Candidatus Kuenenia stuttgartiensis: one gene and its partner. Each later gene encodes a partner of the first gene's protein in a complex. Links are inferred from orthologs where the notes say so. Each region holds a gene or a part of one and is shown on either strand. Other genes may lie near its edges. The genes, in order: accC and accD.

Region 1 (6,651 bases):
CAAAAATATGGGATGATATTCTTGAGAATGTCAGAGAGAAATTAGGCCCATTACGATTCAATCTGTGGTTCAAAAATACCCGTCTTGAGTCAATAGGTGATGCTTACGCAAGCATTGCCGTTCCTAACGTATTTACCCAGATGTGGCTGCAGGAGAATTTTTCCGGTTTGTTGAAAGAGGACATAGGGCGGTTTCTGAAGAGGAGCGACCTTGATGTACGGTTTATACTGGACAACAAGCAGGAGAAAGAGATCGTATTGCCGGAAAAGCCTGATGTTGTTGATGAGAAGGGTGCGTATACGGGGAGGAAAGCACTGGGGTTAAACAAGGGTTTGTTGCTGGAGGATTTTGTGATAGGCCCCAATAACCGGCTTGCATATACGGCGGCCCTTGAAATGATAAAGGAGGAGTATCCGCCCTTTAATCCCCTTTTTATTCATGGGAATGTAGGGGTGGGGAAGACACATCTGCTTGTGGGGATATGGAATCGGGTCAGGAAAGAGCAGACGGTGAATGCGGTGTATATGTCTGCGGAGAAGTGGACGAATGAGTTTATCTATGCATTGCAGAAAGGGAAGATGGAGTCATTTAGGCAGAGATACAGGAATGTGGACGTATTTCTGATAGATGACGTTCATTTTTTATCCAACAAGCAGGGAGTGCAGGAGGAGTTTTTGCATACGTTTAATGCGTTGTATGATTCGTCAAAGAGGATAATATTTGCGAGCGATGCCCATCCGAAGCAGATAAGCCAGTTGAAGGAGAATTTGGCGAGCCGGTTTATGTCGGGTATGGTGGCGCGCATAGAGAGGCCGGAGTATGCGACGAGGTTGTTGATATTAAGGACGAAGGCATCGAAGTACGATGTGTATTTTCCGGAGGAGGCGCTGGAGTATATTGCGGAGAAGTTTGATGATAGTGTAAGAGAGGTGGAGAGCGCCTTGGTGACGTTGACGGCGCATGCCAGGTTTAATGACAGAAAGATAGACATTGCGTTTGTCAAAGATGTGTTGAAGGAGTTCTTTTACGGCGACGACAAGGTAGTAAAGGTGGAGGAGATAGAGGGTGCGGTGTTGCGGCATTTTAACATAAGCCGCAGTGACCTTCATTCGAGCCGGAAGGCGAAGACGGTATCGTTTCCGCGTCAGATATGCATGTATTTAATAAAAAATCAGTTGGATTGGTCGTATCAGCAAATAGGGAATTATTTTGGCAACAAGAAACATACGACAGTGATATTTGCGATAAAAAAAATAAACGAAGAATTGAAAAAAGATGACCAGTTTAAATCGTTCCTCGATATACTTATGGAAAAAATTAAAAAAAGTCGTAAATAGACCCTGAGAATGGCGCATGATGTCGAATTAAAAAACAGTGTTAAGCACATTAAAGATGTAATTATTCCTGTAAATTAGATATTTATGAGTTTAGGCGAGATAAAGAAAAAATTAGAAGAAGACGGCGTGGATGGGTTTTTAGTCACGAATGAGATAAATATCAGATACATTACGAATTTTAAAGGTTCTGATAGTGCTCTTTTAATAACACCGGGAAGCGACTATTTATTCACTGATTCCAGGTATATAGAACAAGCACACCAGGATAATCCGGAAATAAAAATAGTAGAAAGAAAGATATCATTGACAAATTCGATATGTGGAAAGATTAAACAACTTAAAATAAAAAAACTTCTCGTCGAGTCTTTATATATTTCAGTAGACCAGTTTAATGAGATTAAACAAAGAATAAATAACATTTGTATGCTTACGGTAAAAGGAATAGTAGAGAATTATAGAAAGCAGAAAACAAAGGATGAATTAGAAAAAATACAGAAGGCTATAGGGATAGCGGAAAAAGCATATACAAATGTTCAAAGCAAAATAAAATATGGCATTACTGAAAAAGATATAGCGGATATTTTAGAATATGAATTGAGGAAACAGGGCGCGGAAAAAAGTTCATTTGATATCATATGTGCCGTTGGTAAACATGCATCAAAGCCGCACGCACGCCCTTCAACAACCATGATTCAAAGAGGGGATACCGTTTTAATTGATTGGGGAGCAAGATTTCAGGATTATAATTCTGACTTGACAAGACTTAAGACCATGGATAGAATATCCCCGAAATTCCGAAGGATATATCAAATAGTGCTTGATGCACAATACCTTGCAATTGGAAGCATAAGGCCTGGCGTAATAGCAAAGAAAATAGATGCCGTTGCAAGGGGTTATATTGAGAAAAAAGGATTTGGAAAGTATTTTGGTCACGGTTTGGGTCACGGAGTAGGGCTAGAAGTTCATGAAGCGCCATTTATTAATAGGAAAAGCAATGAAATATTAAAAGAAGGCATGGTTTTTACTGTAGAGCCAGGCATCTATATTCCCCAATGGGGAGGTGTTAGAATAGAAGATTTGGTATTGGTTACCTCGACGGGATGTGAGGTGTTGAGTAAACTGCCTAAAAAGTTATCGGATATTGACGAATGATTTAACGTGTTCATTGCGGAAATTCTGCAAGACCCTTTTTAACAATAGCCTATATTTATTATAGAAAAGCTATTCATTCAGTAGCCCATCGTTTAATCAATCCTTTATCTCTTCACGTAAGCCCGAAATTTATTTTTTACACATGAAACAATTCGTAATAAGAGATGCTATTTTCGCTTTACTATTTGATAATTACTAAATTTTATATAGGGAAAAATAATGGACATTATAGAGAAAGTAAAGCAATTGATAAAAATTATGGATGAGAGCGAGTTGTCTGAGCTCGAAATTCAAGAGGAAGCGACAAAAATAAAAATAAAAAAGGGGATCTCCGGGTATTCACAAACTATTTCTCACCAGACAATTCCACCATTATATCCGGCGCAAGCCCAACAGATAGAACAGCCATTCGCAATTTCCCGGGAAAATGAAAGCTCTTCTGAGATTTATTCGCCCATGGTGGGAACATTTTACCGTTCTACTGCTCCAGGCGAGAGTCCTTGTGTTGGAATTGGTGATTTCGTAAATGAAGAAACCGTTGTTTGTATCATAGAAGCAATGAAAATTATGAATGAAGTAAAAGCGGAAATGGTAGGTGAAATTATTGAAATATATGTACAAGATGGGGAGGCCGTTGAGTATGGGCAACCGCTCTTTCGCGTCCGACAGACAAAGAAAGCGACGATATAAGTGGACTCGAATCATTTCAAATAATTAAGGAAGAAGGAAATATGTTTTCCCGGATAATGGTTGCAAATAGAGGTGAAATTGCTTTGAGAATCATTAGGGCATGCCGCGAAATGGGGATAGAGACTGTCGCTGTTTGCTCAAAATCGGATGCAAATGCCACTTATTTAAAGCTAGCCGATATCGTAGTGTGTATTGGACCTGCTGATGCGGAAGGTAGTTATTTAAATATTCCGAGCATCATCAGCGCTGCAGAGATCACGGATATAGAAGCAATCCATCCTGGGTATGGTTTTTTATCGGAAGTGAGTCATTTTGCGGAAGTTTGTGAATCGTCAAATATCGTATTTATTGGCCCGAAATCTGATGCATTGAGGAAGCTTGGCAATAAGACTGAAGCAAGGAAAATTGCAATAGAAAACAAGGTCCCTGTTGTTCCCGGAAGTTTGTCTGTAATAAAAAGTCAGCAGGAAGCGTTAAGCGTTGCACATGAAATAGGTTTTCCCGTAATCATTAAAGCTTCTTTAGGGGGCGGTGGACGGGGAATGCGGGTAGCTCATAATGATATAAGCCTCATTAATTCATTGACTATTGCCCAAAGAGAGGCTAAGGCTGCATTCAAGGATTCGTCTATTTATATAGAAAAATATATTGAAGATGCACGTCACATTGAGGTGCAAATAGTTGGAGATAATTACGGGAATATTATACATTTGGGCGAAAGGGACTGCACCATGCAGCGAAGACACCAAAAACTAATCGAAGAGTCCCCTGCACCATACATTACCGATCGGGCGCGGGAAGATATTTGTAAGGCTGCCATAAAAATGGCAAAATCCATTAATTATACAAATGCCGGAACTGTTGAATTTTTATTAGATAAGGAAAATAATTATTATTTCATAGAGGTGAATACACGTTTGCAGGTAGAACATCCGGTTACGGAAATGGTGACGGGAATAGATTTAGTGAAATTACAAATAAAGATTGCCAGTGGAGAGAGATTAAATATTAAACAGAAAAAAATTCGCAGTCAGGGGGTTGCTATAGAATGCAGGATCAATGCAGAAGATCCTTATAATGATTTTCGGCCGCAACCGGGGAAGATCACAAATTATCATCCTCCAGGAGGGAGAGGGGTTAGGGTGGATTCTCACATTCACTCCGGCTATGAAATCCCGCCGTACTATGATTCATTAATCGCTAAGTTGATTGTACATCAAAACACACGTGAGGAAGCAATTGCCTGTATGCGTAGGGCATTGAGTGAATACGTTATCGAAGGAGTGAAAACTACCATTCCGTTACAATTGGATTTAATAACACATCCTCAATTTGCAAATGGGAATATAAATACAAATTTTGTCGATAATCTTATGGCAAAAACTTAAATGGTAATTTTATTGATTTGGAAAACAATTTTTAGTTGACACAATAAAAAAACCATGCTAGTGTATGCATCTACGTCCGATTATTCATTTCAAAAATTGCGATATGATGGCTTACTAAGCATAAGGGGTGTAATTATTTGAGATAAGGCTTGGAAATGTTTTTCAGCAAGCACCGCAATTCTATGCATCATTAAACTTCATATATACTTAGTTTCTCGATCTAATTCTTCATAAGTGGTAAAATTAATGGGTTTGGCAGATGTACTAAAGATAAATTATCATTAAAAAGGTTTGTGGTGATGCTATACGAGTATCGATTGTTGTGATTGGGTTAAGTTTTATTGTTTTAGGAGTTTCATATTTTTTAAGATTTTAATAGTTTAAGGTTATTTTTTGATTATGTGAAAGGAGCATTTAGATGTTAAGAGGAAGAGTTTACAAGTCATTATTTGGTGGTTTGGTAATTTCATTTTGTTCTATTTCATTTGCAGTATCTGCGAAAGCAGCTGAGCCTAAATTTGTTAGTAATGCCGGCTGTAAGTGTCACATGTCTAAGGGATGTTATGAAGGGGAAGAATACAAAGAGAGATTGCATTCAAATACTTGGGAAAAAAGGTTGCAGGGGACAGCGGACGAAGATAATCCTGAATGTTTGAAGTGTCATGCAACGGCTGTGGGAGCGAAAATTAAGAAAAAATTTGGGGATAAAAAATATTTGCCAAATGTGCAGTGTGAGGCGTGCCACGGTGCCGGAGAAGAATATGAAAAGGTGAAGAAAAACTATCAGGGAAAGGGAAAGGACGCCTTTAAAGAATTGTTAAAGAAAGACCCTCTTCTTGCAAGAAAAGCACAATATGACGCCGGCTTGATTGTTGCGGGCATAAATGGACCTGCTACGGTGAAAGAACAATGTCTGCAATGCCACTGGGAGAGCGCTGATGCTAAGAACAAGTGTCCTAAAACAGATAAAGTGATGGATTATAAAGAATATTTTAAGAAGGATGACCACCGCGACGAAGATGATATTGACCTTGTAATTAAGAAGCTCTCTGATGCAGATAAGAAGAAATGGGCGGACATCTTGCCTAAAGACGATATGCTTTATTTGCCCTATAAGAAAAAACATTGATGGGTTTTGAGTTGTTACTTGAGTTATTATATCCCGATGGGTACCCCCAGTGTGGGAAAGGGACAGGAAGAGAAAGATTATGAAATTAAAACAATTACTACGATTTATTAGACCGGGGTGTTTTTTCTTTATTGCTCTTGTTTCTGTAATAGGATTATGTTCTCGGGCCGCAGTACTGATTGCGGCCGAGAACGAAACATGTTATGGTTGTCATGCAGATCCGGAAAAAATAGAAAAGACCGAGAAGGCTAGGATTGACCCGGTTACGGGTGAAATTGAAGTTGTTTCTTTGATGATTGATAGGGAGGTTTTTGATAAAACTGCACATGGTGGAACAGACTTTTCCTGTACAGATTGCCATGCTTCATTGGAAGAGGCCGAAGATGATGACATTGCGGAAAATGGGCACAAACCTAATCTTACGCCTGTTGACTGTATAACATTTTGTCATGACGACCCTGCTGCGGAATATTATGAAAGTAAGCATGTTAAGTTGATGAAGGAGAATGATAAGGACGTACCTACGTGCAAGCATTGTCATGGAGGGGTTACTTATCATTTTTCTATATACGGAGAAAAAGCCCCGATGAATGTTCTTAGGGAAACTGACCCGCTACACAGAAAGTTGACAATAGATACATGTGGTTCTTGTCATGAAGAGCATCTTGCCAGCTATAGGAATAACGCACATGGTCAGGTTACTGCGCTTGGACATACCGCAACGGATGTGCCTGTATGCTTTGATTGTCATGGAAAACACACTATTCTCAACTCGTCAGAACCTGAGTCTATGGTTGGACAAGACAACATAATTAAAACATGCGGTAGTTGTCACGCAAATGCAAATGCAAGCTTCGTGAAACATGTTGAACATCCTCAGATAAAAAATTTAAATTATTACAAGACCTTGCTTGCTGCAGCAAAAAATTATCGCAAAGATCCTGAAGCGTTGAAG
Region 2 (6,427 bases), 2.4 Mb from region 1 along the record:
ATGGTAAATGACAAAGAGGTCAGATTGCTTATGGAGAAAGACCCTGCCAAACTGCCATGGAAATCGATTGGCGTAGACATTGTCATTGAATCTACGGGCATATTTACCTCAAGGTCGGACTGCTCAAAACACCTGGATGCGGGTGCAAAAAAGGTGCTTCTTTCAGCCCCGGCAAAGGATAAAATAGACGCAACAATCGTTGTCGGGGTAAATAATAAAGATCTCCGGCCGGAACACAAAATAGTGTCCAATGCTTCATGCACAACGAATTGTTTAGCGCCGCTCGCAAAAGTATTGCATGACAACTTTGGAATAGAAAAAGGGCTTATGACGACAATACATGCATATACGAATGATCAGCGAATACTGGATTTCATGCATAAGGATATCAGAAGGGCAAGGGCAGCGGCAATAAATATTATTCCGACAACGACTGGAGCGGCAAAGGCAATCGGCGAGGTGATTCCATCACTGAAAGGGAAGTTGGATGGCCTGGCCATGCGGGTTCCCGTGCCCGATGGTTCTGTTACCGATTTGGTGGTTATGCTTGCAAAAGAGGTCGATAGGGATGCAATCAATGCTGCCATGAAAACAGCCGCAGAAGGCGATTTAAAAGGTATCCTTGAATATTGCGGAGACCCCATTGTATCTTCAGATATCATCGGGAATCCACATTCCAGCATATTCGATTCCGCGTTAACGTATGTAATTGATAAACGCATGGCAAAAGTAATATCCTGGTACGATAATGAATGGGGGTTTTCAAACCGCATGGTTGACCTGATCGAATTAATGAGTCGTCTTTAAAAAAAACATCCGTTTTCTTGTGTAATGAAAAATGCCCATTCCCTGCAAAGTAACGAATATTTATTTAAACGAGTAATATTTAGCGCTTTCTCCAATAAGTTTCCTGCAAGCCAAAACGGTTTTTCTCCTGCGTTATTTCTAATAAACCTCATTTTAAAGCATAATAATATTTAAATGAAAAAACTATTTATAAAAGACCTGGCGGTTAGAAAAAAGAAGGTTATGGTACGTACGGATTACAATGTACCATTAGACGAAGATGGGAATATAACCGATGATACCAGGATTCGCGCAACATTGCCAACCATCAACTATTTGCTGGATGAGGAAGCAAAGGTAATTATTGCGTCTCATCTGGGAAGGCCCGTCGGCGCAAATCCGAAATACAGTTTAAAACCTGTAGCAAGGCGTCTGCAACGTTTTCTGACGGAAAAAGTCAAGATCACGCTTGCGGAGGACTGTATTGGCGAAGAGGTAAAAAAACAGGTAGAGGCAATGAATTACGGAGACGTGCTACTGTTGGAAAACTTAAGGTTTCATCCCGGCGAGCAAAAAAACGATGCCGGGTTTGCGAAAGAGCTTGCGGGTTTATGTGATTTATTCGTACAGGATGCATTCGGAAACTGCCACAGAAATCATGCTTCGATGGTCGGGATAGTCCGGTATGTGCCTGCGGCAGCCGGGTTTTTGATCAAGAAAGAGTTGGACTATTTTGAAAAATCCGTCAACGATCCTATACGTCCTGTTATTGCCATTTTGGGAGGCTCTAAGGTCTCTGACAAAATAAAGATCCTTGAAAATCTTGCCAAAAAGATGGATAAAATCATCATCGGCGGGGCAATGGCATTTACCTTTCTTAAAGCACAGGGAATACCGGTTGGGAAATCGCTGGTTGAAGACAGTATGATTGAGACGGCAAATAATCTAATGGATTATACAAAGAAAAATGGCACAAAATTATATTTACCGGTGGATTTCGTTGTGGCGGAAAAATTTGACAAAACGGCGGAAACAAAGGTAGTGCCATTTCAGGAAATACCAGAAAGATGGATTGCCCTTGACATAGGCCCTGCAACGATAAAACTTTTTTCCGCGGTATTGCAGGACGCAAAAACAATTTTATGGAACGGCCCTATGGGGGCGTTTGAAATTGATGCATTCAGCAGAGGAACATACGCCATGGTAGATATCGTAACAAGTTCTCACGCATCCACCGTAGTGGGCGGCGGTGATACCGACATGGCGTTTCACAAAGCAGGGAAAGCGCACGAGGTATCATTTATTTCAACCGGCGGAGGGGCTTTTTTGAAATTATTGGAAGGCGGAGATCTCCCCGGGATAGCATCGCTTACGGACAAAAAAATATAATATACGGACATCTTCCGTAACTTCTCTATTGATCTATGCTAAAACAAAGGAAATACGAAGAATGAGAAATAAGATTAAAATATCCGCTTCAATACTGGCGGCAAATCCCATGCGCTTTGAAGAAGAAATCAAACGCATTGAAGCGGCGGGAATCGATCTCATTCATATTGATGTTATGGACGGCCATTTTGTCCCCAATATTACCATAGGGCCTTTTATTGTTGCGGGGATAAGGCGGATAACAAATATACCATTAGATATACATTTAATGATCGAACATCCGGAACGTTATGTGGAAGCATTTGCCGGGGCGGCGGAAGGCAATGGAATAATTACATTTCATATTGAGACGGTAAAAAACCCCAAAGAGATTATTTCTCTGATCAAAAGTACGGGGATGAAAGTTGGTATATCGTTAAATCCGGGTACGCCCGTAGAAATGATAGAAAATTTTCTGGATCAGGTAGATATGGCGCTCGTCATGTCGGTAAATCCAGGTTTTGCTGGCCAGAAATTTATTCCAATTGCCTTGCCTAAGATTGCAAGGCTCCGCGATAAAGCGCCGGATAAAATGGATATTCAGGTAGATGGAGGAATTACACCAGACAATATTTCCCAGGTAGTAAAACAAGGGGCAAATGTAATCGTAGCCGCTTCTGCTATTTTTAAAACGAGTGACCCTGGCAATGCGATTAAATCCCTGAAACAAATTGCCGAACAAACCATGGAAAAAGATGCTGTTAATCTTGTTAACAGATAAATTCCTTTTTATTGTCCAAAGAAGTTGTTTCCTGGAAATATATAAAAATAGCTTGTTTTTTGGTTAAAAAGTTTTAAACTATCTCTTGTTTTGTTGACGGTTTTTGTAACTATTCAGCGTAAACGATACACGGCTCATTCCCAAACCTTGTACTGAACATAGTGAAGTATCTGTTTGGAAACGAGTTGCGCTCTGATCTCCGGTAGTTTAATAAATTACGCTGAATAGTTATTAGTTTTTCTGTATTTCACAATAGTATATATGGGATATTTTGCACGGGAAAACGTTGCATAAGTGGTCAAAAACAATGTTTGCCAATGATGGAGCGAATATCCCTTTTGTTAATTTAATGGGGGCATGGCAATTCAATGGTGTTCTTTAGAAAAAAGAAAGATATGCCAAACGGCTTATGGATAAGCTGCGACTGGTGCAAAAATTTGGTATATAGGAAAACCGTTGAAGAAAGCTTCCAGGTTTGTCCCGAGTGTGATTACCATTTTCGCATTTTTAGCAGGGACAGATTAAAATTGCTGCTTGATGAAGACAGTTTCGAAGAGTATTGGACTGATATGAAGCCCACCAATCCTTTGAATTTTTTTGACCGCATGTCATACCCAGAAAGGGTTACTGCCGACCAGCTTAAATCCGGACTGAAAGAGGCCGCTATAGTTGGAAAAGGAAAGGTGAATGGCGCTGACATCATGATAGGGATTACCGATCCCAGCTTCATAATGGGAAGTATGGGTTCTGTGGTTGGGGAGAAGATTGTCCGCATAACAGAAAAGGCTATGGATCAAAAATTCCCTTTGGTGATTATTTCTGGTTCAGGCGGAGGAGCTCGCATGCAGGAGGGTATTTTTTCTCTTATGCAAATGGCAAAAACGAGCGCCGCCATAGCAAGGTTTCAACGGGCGGGCGGGCTATACATATCGGTATTAACCGATCCTTCACTGGGTGGAGTAATGGCAAGTTTTGCTTCATTGGCAGATATTACTATTGCCGAACCAAAGGCGCTGATTGGTTTTGCAGGTCCCAGAGTAATTCAGGAAACAATAAAACGAACACTTCCTGGTAATTTTCAGCGGGCGGAATTTTTGCTTGAGCATGGTTTTCTTGATATGATTGTACATCGTAAAAACATGAAGCATGAAATTTCAAGGTTGATTCAATATTTGCATGTTAATTAATAAAAATCTTCCTCGGTAGCTCAATGGTAGAGTGGGTGGCTGTTAACCACTAGGTTGTAGGTTCGAATCCTACCCGAGGAGCCAATCTTAATTATAGGCAGAACTCCAATTACTGAGGTTCTGCCTTTTTCATTAGATACGTTGCAAAGCTACGGCGAAACGTATGAGTTGCAACACGTTTACAAATTTTTGCATCCTGTACCGCCCTTTTTATCGCAACCTGCACACGCATTTCATGAAAATGATACCGCCGTATCTCCTTTGTATCCGGAACGGTGGTGGATTTTTCGCCAGGAAAAACCACCGCCAGACCAATTCTTTCGCGCAGTTTTTATATTTTTTTTCAATGGAATCAAACATAAAAGCGCCACCACAGCCTGAATCCAGTTTTTTTGATGAAGATTTTTTACCCGTTCAGATATAATATCGTGACACTTCCCCTATTAATACGGCCGAGGCATAATCCAAAATTCAGGAAGTGTCCCTCATATCATACGATTTTTTGTTGCTTTTATTAAAATTAGGAATTCTTTTTCTATACTTTTACCATGAAATTTTGAGAGGATACGAAGAGAGGATAATGATTATTTCAAGACATCATAACAATAGTGATGAGAAAAATCACATTTCTCCGAGTCACTTTTTTTTAAACGACAAGGAGAAAACAAAAATTAACTGGTTTCTGTTTGAGTTCGCGCAGGGATTTGGTCATTTCCTTGCGAAAGAGAAACGATTAACGGAGAAGTTATATCAAAAGGGAATAGATAATCTCCGGTTAAAAAATTTCTGCATTTATTACGCAAAACACCTTAAGAAGGTTATTCTTGATAAACTGGAAGGGCGGATCGCCAATGTCAGATTGGGACACGAGGCAATTGAGGAATTTTTTCCTGCTATCGGAGATAGACTTGTAGATAAGTTATTGACGATTGCTGCCAAAGCATGGGATTCGCTAACAGAAGCATGTGTGGTATGTCCGATGCGGTGCATATCAGAAAGGAATGAACGGGCATCAATGTTTGATGATCCATATTATTACAGAGAATAGCTTTGGCTAGAACGGCAAAAAGCGCCGCCGTTGATTTTGGTAGTTAGGCTTAGAAATAGTCGTATTCATTTATAATTTGTAGTCACAGCCAAGGAGGTTCAATGTTTAACAAGAAAATGTTCGGCGAAATGAGAAGAGCAGGTATGGGTACTGGACTATCTAAAGCCAAACTGTCCGAAGCTATGTTGGAAATTCTCTTACAACTTCCTGCGGGAACTAAGAACTTCAAAGAGACCATAGTCTACAATATGGGATTGTTGGGCCAAATGTCTGCTACACGCGATATCAATGAAGCATGGAATCAAGTGAAAAAGAGGGCGGCAAAACTCTACCCGGAAAAATTCATTCTAGCTGACCGAAATAAACTTCACTGGAATGATGGTTCTGTAAAGGTATTGGACAAAGAAATCTCTACAGGAAATTTCAAAAAGCTTAATAAATTGGCTGACATCGAGAATTGCAGCGTCGATAAACTTATATCTAAACTTATAAAATACTATGAAAAAGGAAATCTAAAATAATCTTTAATGCCTGACGACTATTCATTGGAATAATAAAGCGACATTCCCCCCTATTGATGCAGCCGAGGCATAATCTAAAATCAGGGAAGTATCCCTCAATTTCCTTAAAAACCCAACCCAATTTATTTTACCTGCCATCAATACCCTTTACTCCCAAAAACAAACCCTGCCGAAAATCCTCCAATATCCGCGTCTCCTCTCCGGAATAATCTTGAACCATTTCCTTATATTCCCTGTTTTTTGTTTTCCGGGAATTTAATAAAAAACACCTATATCCTCAACCGGCCAGGAGATAGTTTCCCATAAACATATACTGTGTGGCTACTCCATTGGTAATCTATCAATCGTCTTGAAATACCTCTGAGCGTATAATTTTCTAAAAATTGAATTTGAACAAGGTGCTACAATCCCTTGTTCAATGCACATGCGATTTTTTTATGTTTCGAAAATCTAATTGTGTTTTGCTTCAGACGGAAATGGAATTTCTCTTATTGAAATAAGCTATACATAAACTATTTCAAAGGAGGGAAAAATGAAAGAAGTAAGTATGAGAAAAAGGTATCTACCGGAGAAACGAGTGGAGATAATGAAGCAACATTTACTTGAAAAGAAAACACTCTCGGATGTGTGTGACGCTAATGGTATTCATCCAACCATGTACTATCGTTGGCTGAAGGAATTGCTGTCAAATGCCGTATACGCCTTTGGAAAAGGGAAGGACGGGGAGTGCCAGGAA

What was found.
Region 2: the proteins of accC (region 1) and accD are in contact, whole or in part, in a solved structure (PDB 8UXZ), measured with the Escherichia coli proteins. The link is inferred for Candidatus Kuenenia stuttgartiensis from one-to-one orthologs.

Annotation. Positions count from the first base shown.
Region 1 is NZ_LT934425.1:3,883,882-3,890,532, forward strand. The notes cover bases 2,407-5,393. They hold accC (acetyl-CoA carboxylase biotin carboxylase subunit), read left to right. Parts: upstream 2,407-3,220; coding sequence 3,221-4,567; downstream 4,568-5,393. Other genes in these bases: KSMBR1_RS18090 (M24 family metallopeptidase), read left to right, coding at 2,407-2,489; accB (acetyl-CoA carboxylase biotin carboxyl carrier protein), read left to right, coding at 2,709-3,179; KSMBR1_RS18105 (multiheme c-type cytochrome), read left to right, coding at 4,986-5,393. Outside these bases: chromosomal replication initiator protein DnaA, read left to right, coding at 1-1,337; more of KSMBR1_RS18090, read left to right, coding at 1,422-2,406; more of KSMBR1_RS18105, read left to right, coding at 5,394-5,696; KSMBR1_RS18110 (hypothetical protein), read left to right, coding at 5,776-6,651. UniProt on the Escherichia coli protein: This protein is a component of the acetyl coenzyme A carboxylase complex; first, biotin carboxylase catalyzes the carboxylation of the carrier protein and then the transcarboxylase transfers the carboxyl group to form malonyl-CoA.
Region 2 is NZ_LT934425.1:1,527,787-1,534,213, forward strand. What follows is about bases 2,464-5,226. They hold accD (acetyl-CoA carboxylase, carboxyltransferase subunit beta), read left to right. Parts: upstream 2,464-3,330; coding sequence 3,331-4,122; downstream 4,123-5,226. Other genes in these bases: rpe (ribulose-phosphate 3-epimerase), read left to right, coding at 2,464-2,935; KSMBR1_RS06970 (hypothetical protein), read left to right, coding at 4,703-5,170. In the rest of the region: gap (type I glyceraldehyde-3-phosphate dehydrogenase), read left to right, coding at 1-807; KSMBR1_RS06945 (phosphoglycerate kinase), read left to right, coding at 982-2,175; more of rpe, read left to right, coding at 2,237-2,463; KSMBR1_RS06975 (hypothetical protein), read left to right, coding at 5,272-5,691; KSMBR1_RS06980 (transposase), read left to right, coding at 6,224-6,427.